One region of the Delftia sp. WSY_16 genome, then DNA from elsewhere that is predicted to be linked to it. Evidence: riboswitches for the same ligand, from Rfam matches in the RefSeq annotation. Region 1 holds a riboswitch; the other holds the start of a gene.
The links. A riboswitch is a leader RNA that binds a small molecule or an ion and turns the genes downstream of it on or off. The one in region 1 is predicted to bind glycine.
Positions count from the first base shown of each region.

Region 1 (5,071 bases):
CGCGCAAGCGCCACCCGGCATGTCAACGGGCATGGCCTGGGCCTGTCCGTGGTCAGGCGCATCGCCAGGCTGCACGCAGGCGACGCGTTCTTCCAGCCGGCTGCCGGAGGCGGGGCCTGCTTTGTCATCCGGCTGGGCCGGCTCCCGCCCGGCACGGCAGATGCCTGCCAGGAATGTCCGCCAGCGGCAAGGCCGGCCGCCGTGCCGCCGGGCATGCCCGCCTGACGCGGGCAAGGCCGGGGCCTTTGCCCCTGAAGCAGTGCGTGCTCGTGGCGCTCATGGGGCCGCCGCTGCACGGGCCGTCCCGCCCTGCACCACCAGCAGCACGCCACCCAGGATCAAGGCCACGCCGGCCAGGCGCGTCGCATTGACCGGCCGTGCGCCCAGGCCCATCAGGCCGAAGTGGTCCACCAGCACCGAGACCACGATCTGCCCCGCCACCACGCAAACCAGGAAGCCGCCTGCGCCCAGCTTGGGTGTAACGGCCGCCGCACTGGCCACATAGATGGCACCCAGCACGCCGCCTATCCATAGCCACCATGGCCCCGCTGCCGCCTGGGCCATGGCCGGAGCGGGCGCGCGCAGCACCCACAGTGCAGGCACCACGACCATGACGCTCACGGCCAGCGAGACCAGCGCGCCCCACAGCGGGTGGCCCAGCAGACGGCCCACCAGGGCATTGCTGGCGGCCTGGAATGGCAGGATGGCCCCCGCCAGCAGCGCCAGGGCCACGGGAGCAAGGGCGGTGAATGTGCTTTTACCTGTCATGCGGCAAGACCTTTCTTCTTCTGTCAATCGATGCCTGCATGCTCTCGCATCCAGCATGTTGATGGAAATTGTTTGTGTGCACGGTCTATATTCATGGCATGGATGAACTGCGCCGGATCGACCTCAACCTGCTGCTGGCCCTGCACGCCCTGCTGGCCGAAAAACATGTGACGCGTGCGGCCCTGCGTCTGCACAAGAGCCAGCCGGCCATGAGCCATTCGCTGGCGCAGCTGCGCGAACATCTGGGCGACCCGTTGCTGGTGCGGCGCGGCGGCCGCATGGCGCTGACGGCACGCGCACAAGGCCTGGTGCAACCGCTGGCGGATGCGCTGGGCAGCCTCAACGGCTTGCTGGCACAGGCGGAGTTCGACCCGGCCCACGCACGCGGACGGCTGCGGCTGGCGCTGTCGGACTACGCATCGCGCATCGTGCTCCCGCCGCTGATGCGGCATCTGCGCCAGCACGCACCCGGGCTGGACCTGGCCATCAGCCAGTCCACGCGCGAGGTGATGCTGGCCCAGCTGGCCGATGGCGAACTGGACCTGGCCCTGGGGCCCTTCCCCGACGTACCCGACCTGCCCGAGGGCATCGAGGTGCAGGATCTGTTCCAGGAACAGTTCGTGAGCGTGGCCGACCAGGCCGTGCTGCCGGCACGCGGCGGGCTGTCACTGCAGGACTGGCTGCAGCGCCCGCACGTCATGCTGGCCATGCGGCCCGACGCCAGCGAGGAGATCGAACGGGCGCTGGCCGCCCAAGGCCTGAGCCGCCGCGTGGTGCTGGCCCTGCCCCACTGGAGCGCGGCGCTGGAGGTGCTGGCAGGCACCGACCTCGTGCTGACCGTGGGCAGCCGCGCCATTGGCGACCTGCGCCGCCACAAAACGCTGCGCCGCTTCACTCCTCCGCTGGAGCTGCCCCGGTTCGCCTACCAGCAGGCCTGGCATGTGCGCAAGCAGGGGGATGCCATGCATCGGTGGCTGCGCAACTCGATGGCGCAGTGCTGTACTGCGCAGGGGCAAACACAGAAGTAAGTGCAGGCCGCAGCCTCAGGCTGCCACCACCACCCTCAGCAACTGCTTCTGTATCTTCCCGCTGGCCGTCTTGGGCAGGGCCTCGCGGAAGTGGTAGCGGCGCGGGCGCTTGTAGGCAGCCAGGCGGTCGCCGTGGACCAGGAAGGCGTCCAGCGCCTCGGCCGTGGGTGTGGCGCCCGGCTTGGCAACCACGTGGGCGGCGACGATCTGGCCCCAGCGCTCGTCGGCCTCGCCGATGACGGCGACCTCGAGCACATCGGCGTGTTCGACCAGCGCGTCTTCCACCTCACGCGGATAGACGTTCTCGGCACCCGAATTGATCATGTAGTCGATGCGGTCGCGGATCCAGAGATAGCCGTCGTCGTCGATGTGGCCCAGGTCGCCCGTGTGGTACCAGCCGTGCGCCAGGGCGCGGGTGTTGGCGTCGGGGCGGTTGAGGTAGCCGGCCATCATGCAGGGGCCGCGCACGAGGATTTCGCCCACCTCGCCGGGCAGGCAGGCCTCGGCCGGGTCGGTGGGGGCGTTGTCTTCGCGCAAGCGGGCCACGATGAGGTCATGGCCCATGGAGGGCAGCCCGGCCGAGCCCGCGTGCGAGAGTTGCTCTCGCGGCAGCAGGACGGACATGCAGGGCCCCATTTCGGTGGTGCCGTAGACCTGGACCAGATCGCTGCCGACCTTGCGCGTCCATTCGCGGATCAGGTGCGGCGCCATGGAGGCGCCGCCGTACTCCACCAGCCTCAGCGCGGGCGCCTGCTCAGGCGAGGCGATGGGGTCGGCCAGCAGCATGGTGATCATGGTGGGCGCCGCGAAGAAGAAGCTCACGCGCTCTTCGCGGATCAGGCGCCAGGCCTCGGCCACGTCGAAGCGGCGCAGCAGCACCTGGGTGGCGCCGGCCTGCAGGCGCGGCAGAAAGCTGGTGTGCAGCTCGGCCGTGTGGTTGAGCGGCGCCATGGCCAGGCCCACGTCGTCGCGCGTGAACTGCATGGTCTGGTGCATGAGGGCGTTGTGCGCCAGCTTGCTGCGGTGCGTATGCAGCACGCCCTTGGGCCGGCCCGTGGTGCCGCTGGTGTACATGAGGATGCAGGGGTCGCTCTCGCGCACATGGGCCTGGGGCGGCGCGCTGCTGCGGCCCCTGGCCAGGGCGGACAGGCGCTGCGTGGCCCAGACCGGCAGCGGGTCGGCCGGGGCATCGTCGGCAAAGATCCAGTGCTCGATGCCTGCGCCAGTGCCGCCGCCTTCGGCCTTGAGCAGGGCCTGGGCGCGTGCGGCCACCTCGCCGCCCTCGTGCTCGAAGACCAGGGCGCGCGCTGCGCCGTCCTTGAGGATGAAGGCCAGCTCCTGCGCCGCCAGCCGGTAGTTGATGGGGTTGAAGATGGCGCCCAGGCGCGCGGCCGCCAGCATGGTGAAAACAAAGGCCGGCGTGTTGTAGAGAAAGGCCGCGACCACGTCGCCATGGCCTATGCCCAGCTCGGCCAGGCCGTGGGCGTGGCGGTTGACTTCGGCATCGAGCTGGGCGTAGGTCCAGGCGCGGCGCTCGCCGCCCTCCCACGCGACCAGGGCTTCCTTGTTCGGCAGGTAACGTGCCGGCCAGGCCAATGTGTCTCCCAGCGTCTGCTGCATGTGCGCTTCTTCCTTCTCGCTCACGAGATTTCATATATCGATGCACCTCAATGTAGGAGATTTTTTAGACAGTTATGCAATTTGCAAATGCATCCATGCAGGCAAGCGCATGGAGTTGCAGCCGGCCCGCGGAAATCCCGAAGCCGCGCGGACGCTGGCCGCAGCTAGAATGCGCCGGTCAGGAGAGAGTGCCCGCCCGGCCGCAACGGTCGCAGGCAGCGGCACCGCCGAAGGCGCAGGGTTCGCCCCGAACGCTCAGGCAAAAGGACTGGCACCGCCTGCCGCCACGGCCGCAGGCGTTCCTAGCTGGAGAGAGATGCAGGGCACGGCGGTGTGCCCCATCCACCGAAGGAGCAAGCCCCACGCATGGAAGGTGCGGGTGAATCTCTCAGGTAAAGCGGACAGCAGGGCAGCACATCCCGGAGGACCGGGATGGCGTTATGCCTTGTTCCTTGCCTGAAAGAGAGCCCTCCTTGTCCGCTGCCTCCACCACCGATCTGCTCAGGACCCCGCTGTTCGACCTGCACCAGGAACTGGGCGCGCGCATGGTGCCGTTTGCCGGCTACTCCATGCCCGTGCAATACCCGCAGGGGCTGATGGCCGAGCACCTGCACACCCGCGAGGCGGCAGGCCTGTTCGATGTCTCGCACATGGGCCAGATCAGCCTGCGCGGTGCCGACGCCGGGGCCGCGCTGGAGTCGCTGATGCCCATGGACGTGCTGGGCCTGGGCGAACACCGCCAGCGCTACGGCCTGCTGCTCAATGAGGCGGGCGGCATTCTGGACGACCTGATGTTCGTGCGCCGCGAGGACGACCTGTTCCTGATCGTCAACGGCGCCTGCAAGCACGAAGACCTGGCGCACATCCAGGCCCGCATCGGCCAGCGCTGTGAAATCGAGCCCCAGTTCGACCGGGGCCTGCTGGCGCTGCAGGGCCCGCAGGCCGCAGCCGCCATGGAGCGCCTGCTGCCCGACACGGCCGGCCTGGTGTTCATGACAGGCGGCCACTTCGACTGGGAGGGGGCCGAGCTGTACATCACGCGCAGCGGCTATACCGGCGAGGACGGCTTCGAGATCTCCTTGCCCGCCAGCCACGCCGAGGCCTTTGCCCGTGCCCTGCTGGCCCAGCCCGAAGTCAGGCCCGTGGGCCTGGGCGCGCGCAATTCGCTGCGCCTGGAAGCCGGCCTGTGCCTGTACGGCAACGATCTGGACACGACCACCACCCCGGCCGAGGCCGCCCTGAACTGGGCCGTGCAGAAGGTCCGCCGCGCAGGTGGCGAGCGCGAAGGCGGCTTTCCCGGCGCGGCCACCGTGCTGGCCCAGCTGCAATCGCCCGAGCTGCTCACGCGCAAGCGCGTGGGCCTGGTGGCCCTGGAGCGCGTGCCCGTGCGCGAAGGCACGGAACTGCTGGATGCCGGCGGCCGCAAGGTCGGCCAGGTCACCAGCGGCCTGCTGTCGCCCACGCTGAACCAGCCCGTGGCACTGGCCTATGTGGAGCCGGGCAGCGCCGCCATCGGCACCACGCTGCAGGCCATGGTGCGCGGCAAGGCCGTGCCCATGCAGGTGCAGGCCACGCCCTTCGTGGCGCCCCGCTATCACCGCGGTTGAGGACAGCCTGCGCGCTTGGCGTGGATCGAGTTCGGCGGATTCGTTTTT
Region 1 is NZ_JBICKS010000040.1:949,777-954,847, forward strand. Features, by position in the region: gene ACF8O7_RS24025 (sensor histidine kinase) at 1-225, shown strand, start outside; gene ACF8O7_RS24030 (DMT family transporter) at 277-768, opposite strand; gene ACF8O7_RS24035 (LysR family transcriptional regulator) at 867-1,796, shown strand; gene ACF8O7_RS24040 (fatty acid--CoA ligase) at 1,812-3,416, opposite strand; glycine riboswitch at 3,586-3,697, shown strand; glycine riboswitch at 3,713-3,831, shown strand; gene gcvT (glycine cleavage system aminomethyltransferase GcvT) at 3,857-5,023, shown strand.

Region 2 (5,071 bases), on a different contig from region 1:
GGTCCATGGCTGCGGCTCCCAGAAAATCGAAATCCACGGCCGGCTGCCTGCCGCTGACCAGGTCGGCCAGCGCCATGCCGGAGCCGCAGGCATGGGTCCAGCCCAGCGTGCCGTGGCCGGTGTTCAGGAACAGGTTGGCGATGGGCGAGCGTCCGATCAGCGGCACATTGCTGGGCGTGGCGGGGCGCAGGCCGCTCCAGAACTGGGCGCGGCCGGTATCGCCGGCGCCGGGGAACAGCTGCTGCACGCGCCGCACGATGGCCTCGCAACGCACGGGGTCCAGGTTGCGGTCGTAGCCGTTGAACTCGGCCGTGCCCGCAATGCGCAGGCGGTCGCCTTGCGCGCCCGTGTAGCGCGAGAACACCAGCTTGAACTCGTCGTCCGTGAGGCTGACCTGGTAGGCCTTGGCGGGGTCCAGCACCGGCAGGGTCACGGAGTAGCCCTTGGCCGGGTAGATGGGCAGGTGCAGTCCCAGCGGCTGGGCCAGCAGCGGGCTGAACGAGCCCATGGCCAGCACATAGGCGTCGCCCTGGATGCGTTCGTAGCGGCCATCGGCATTGGTCACCTCCACATGGTCGATATGGCGGCTGGCGCCCGCACCCGTGGTGCGCAGCGCCATGACGTGGTGGCCGTGGCGGAACTGCACGCCCGTGGCGGCGGCGATGCGCGCCAGCTCGCGTGTGAAGAGGTTGGCGTCGCCTGATTCATCCTCGGCCGTATAGGTGGCGCCCGCTATCTGCCCGCGCACATGGGCCAGAGCCGGCTCCAGGCGCACGGCTTCGTCGGCATCGATCAGGCGGCGGTCGCAGCCCAGGGTCTGCATCTGCTCGGTGGGCTTGAGCGCGCCCTCGAACTCGCGGGCGTTCGTATAGAAGTGCAGGATGCCCTGCGTGCGCTGCTCGTACTGGATGCCGGTGTCGGCACGCAGCTGCTGCAGGGCCTCGCGGCTGTAGGTGCCCAGGCGAACGATCTGCTGGATGTTGTGGCGCGTGCGCGCGGGCGTGCAGTTGCGCAGGAAGGACAGGCCCCAGAGCCACTGGCGCATGTCGGCGCGCAGGCGGAAGAGCAGGGGGGCGTCCTGCCGGCCCAGCCAGCCCAGCAGCTTCAGCGGTGCGCCGGGGTTGGCCCAGGGCTCCGCGTGGCTGACCGAGATCTGCCCGCCGTTGGCGAAGCTGGTTTCGGCGCCGGGCGCGGCCTGGCGGTCGATGACGGTCACTTCATGACCGAGGGATTGCAGATAGTAGGCCGACGTGGTGCCGATCAGACCGGCTCCGAGAACGATGACGCGCATGACGATGCCCTTTCAAAGGCATGTGCCGGGTCACGCGAAAGCTGGCCGCTATGGTCTGGATAGCAGGCAGCCGGCGTCCGTCGTGACGCAGCTGCCGCTCCCCCTGTCCTTGGTACCTGAGAGATTCACCGCCGTCCATGGGAACGGGGCTTGCTCCTTCGGTGCGCCGCACATTGCGTGCGGCGGCTCTCCAGACGGCATGTTGTGTTTGCAGTACGGAACCTGAGCGTGTATGGGAGTTTGCGCCTTCGGTGAGGCTCGGCACCGTGGCGCCCGCCTGCTCTCCTGCAGGGGCGATTCTATGGGGCTTGCGCAGCCAGCTCCAGTCGTATTGGGGATACCACCAGTTACCTGTATGTGGTGTGGCTGATTCAGGGTATTCCCTAGATCGTTCAAGCGCCTCCCTCGTAGCGCTGGTACGAGTCTCTGGTTTCATGTAAAAAAACTATTGAAATAGAAAAAAACATGATTTAGCCTATCGATATGTGCAGTGGTTTGTCAGTGCATGTTCTGGTCGATTGGACCTGCATGGGTTAACCATGGGTTGTCTATATGTCTGATAGGCGACTTACCGTTGCACAGGTGCGGGTCCATGGAAACTGGTCCGTCACTGAAAAAATACAAGCACGGTGAATATGGTTTGTCGAGGGAGGAATGTTTTGCGTCGCAAACCCGACTGAAGGTGTGCCCGCTCAATGGGCAGTGGAGCAGCGCGCAAGCGTTGATGGAAATCCGCCTTTTTTTGATTGACGCGCAGGATCTGCGCGAAAAATTTTGCTTCCAAACTCACCGGCTGCAAGGTGAGTTGTGGGCTCGTGATTCAAATAGAACTATCCGAGGTACGGCGATGCAAATGCGCTGGGTACAACTGATGGCCATTGCCATTGGGAAAATCATTTTCCTGTCATATCTCCTTGAGAGAACGGGGAATATCATGCATGCTCTCAATCGCCTGCCTGGTTCGGCATTTTTTCGCAAGTGGCGTGCAGCGAAGTGCCTTTTCTCTTTGCTGCTGCTTTCATGCGCGGGTATCTCATCCACGGCACTGGCGGCGACCATCGTCTTCACGGTCACCGACAACAGCGACGCTCCCAATGCCAATGCAACGACACCAACCACCTGTGTCAGCACGCTGGGGGGCACCTTTGCTGGCGCATGTACGCTGCGAGCGGCCATTCAGGCAGCCAACTACACGCTGCAAACGCTGGATCCGAGTGCCGATGTTTCCATCGTCTTTGCGCCGACACTGACCACGTCGGTACGAACCATACAGAGCGGGACATCCAAGGATGCGGCGGGAAACCTCCATCCGTATGTCGACAATCAGACGGTTTACGTGCGCTGTGCCAATACATTCATCAGCGGAGCCCAGTCCGGCGCCGTGACGGGGGCCACCAATGCCTGTGGTCAAAGCCAGATGATCAGCGGCGGCGATACGGGCACCACCACTGGTGCCGGTGGTGCCTGGTACTGGCTCAAAGGCACCGTGCCAGCCGGCACGGGCTCGTTGACCATCGATTTCGGGGGAGTCATACAAGTCCAGAACTGGGCGGACTCCCCCTGGGAAACTTTTTATCTTGGTGGGAAGAACATCACGCTCACCAATTCGCCCAATATGACCTGTGGCGAAGCGGTATTCGTCGTTGGCTCCCCGGCGAACAATATCACCATTGATCGCGTCGGCCTGGTGAATGTGGCTCCAACCCCTGCTGGAGAGGGGACGCCGTTCAACTGCGAGCTGTACGCGGAGATTCATCAAGGCGCACAAAACGTATTCTTTACCAATAGCACGATCAATTCCGCGATATGGAATGGAAATTACGGCAATAACAAGGGCTCGGCCATTTCCGTTGCCGCAAGCAACGGTACAGGAGGCACGGTTTCCAACATTGTTGTCGATAATTTCACGGTAACGAATCTGCCCAACCCTATCGGGGGAATGCAGCTCGAGCAGTTCTTCCAGGTCATGTCGAACATGACCGTCAACGGATTGACGATCAAAGATTCGAATATCGCACTGAGCCCGACTGGTGGAAATGCGCCCAGGGCCGTGGTGTCGGTTGATGGAACGATCAACCTGGACAATGGAACTGGTCTTGCCGTGACGGGTAATACCTTCTCGCTGCCTATTGCCGCCTATACCACTTCATCGCCAATGCATGTGTCGGCACCAACGTTGAATACGGCAGCCTCAGGCACGACGCAGGTAGTGACGGTGACCGATAACAACTTCACTGGCGGCGGGGACGGGGTGAATATCGGTGGTACGGGTACGGCACCAGGATTGATTGGCAACAACAAGATGACAAGCCAGTCGAGAAGTGCCATTCGTGTCACTGCGCGTGATTTCTTCAAGATTTCTCAGAACACGCTGTTTTCCGTGCCTGTGGCTGCAAACTCAGGTATCAGCTTGCAGACGACGGCCAATGGACAAACCGGATGGACCCCGACCCTTGGCGTTGGCGCCAGTGACACCGCCGCCTGCACCTGGACATTCAATATCACGGCAAATGCCAATGCGAGCGAGCCGGCACCGTATACGGTGGAAGCCTTTTGGTCGCCGACCGGCGCGGGCGTCAACGATGCGCAGGTCTATCTGGGCTCAGGGACCATGGCCGGAGCCTCGGGAACGCTGACCGTTCCTTCGTATCTCAGCGGCCAGGTGCGAGTCACAGTGACGGACAGCAATTCCGGTGGAGCACAAACCTCGCAGCTTTCAACGGCGGCAAGCGTCACCGGTTTTCCCTGTGCCCTGAAATCCGGCGTTCTGGCGACGACCAACAATCAACCTGTCGGCAGCAGCGACTTGCTGGAGGTCTACATTGTTGATGGCCAAGGCAATGCCTGGACGGGGGGCAGTGACACCGTCACCTTCGCAGCGCCGCCTGCAGGTGTCACGTTCAATGGCGGCTCCGCCGCAGTCAGCTGCACGACCAACTCCAGCGGAAAGTGCGCGTCTCCCATCAATGCCAGCAGCAGTGTCGCCGGAACATTCACGACACCCGTGACCTTGTCGTCGTCAGTCGCTGGTGCCACGTTCTCCAATCTTCCATTGGGTGGAAGCCCGGTATCTGGCGCAGTGACCTATCAGCCTTCGCCGGTTGCTTACAGCTTCACCGGGCTGCCGGCCAGCACGACCGGTTCTGAAATCGCCGCGAGTCCGCCATCGATTGCGGCCAACGGCGTCTCCACCAGCACCTTGGCCGTGCAGTTGAAGGATGCTTTAGGCAACCTTGTCACCACCTGTACCGATACGGTGGCCTTCACCCTCAATGCGGGGACGCAAGGCGTTCCTGCCGTCAGCGTCACGGGCTGCAGTGCCGGCATGTACACGGGGACGGTGACATCGCCGGTGCTGGTCGGCAGCGGAACCTTCGGGTTCACCATCAACGGGTCTGCGGCTGTTGCCACCGCAACGATCTCCTATGCGGCCGCAACGCCGAGCACGAGTGCATCGACGATAGTCGCCACTCCGGCATCGATCGTGGCCAACGGCAGCTCCACCAGCGTGCTGCGCGTGCAACTGGTCGATGCCAGCAGCAATCCGATCAACACGTGCACGAACACGGTGGCGTTCACCCTGAACGGCGGAACGCAGGGAACGCCGAGTGTGGGCGCGGCCTCGTGTACTGCCGGCATCTATACGGGCACCGTCACATCGCCCACGGCGGTCGGCAGCGGGATCTTCGGATTCACCATCAACGGCTCTGCCGCAGTTGCTACGGCTTCAGTGAGCTACACGGCGGGTCCGCCAAGTACCAGCGCCTCGACCATCGTTGC
Region 2 is NZ_JBICKS010000032.1:34,803-39,873, forward strand. Features, by position in the region: gene ACF8O7_RS17400 (D-amino acid dehydrogenase) at 1-1,291, opposite strand, end outside; glycine riboswitch at 1,385-1,495, opposite strand; partial or broken gene ACF8O7_RS17405 (invasin domain 3-containing protein) at 1,884-5,071, shown strand, end outside.
Region 2: it holds a riboswitch for glycine, as region 1 does, so the genes downstream of both, ACF8O7_RS17400 (D-amino acid dehydrogenase) here and gcvT (glycine cleavage system aminomethyltransferase GcvT) in region 1, are expected to answer to the same signal.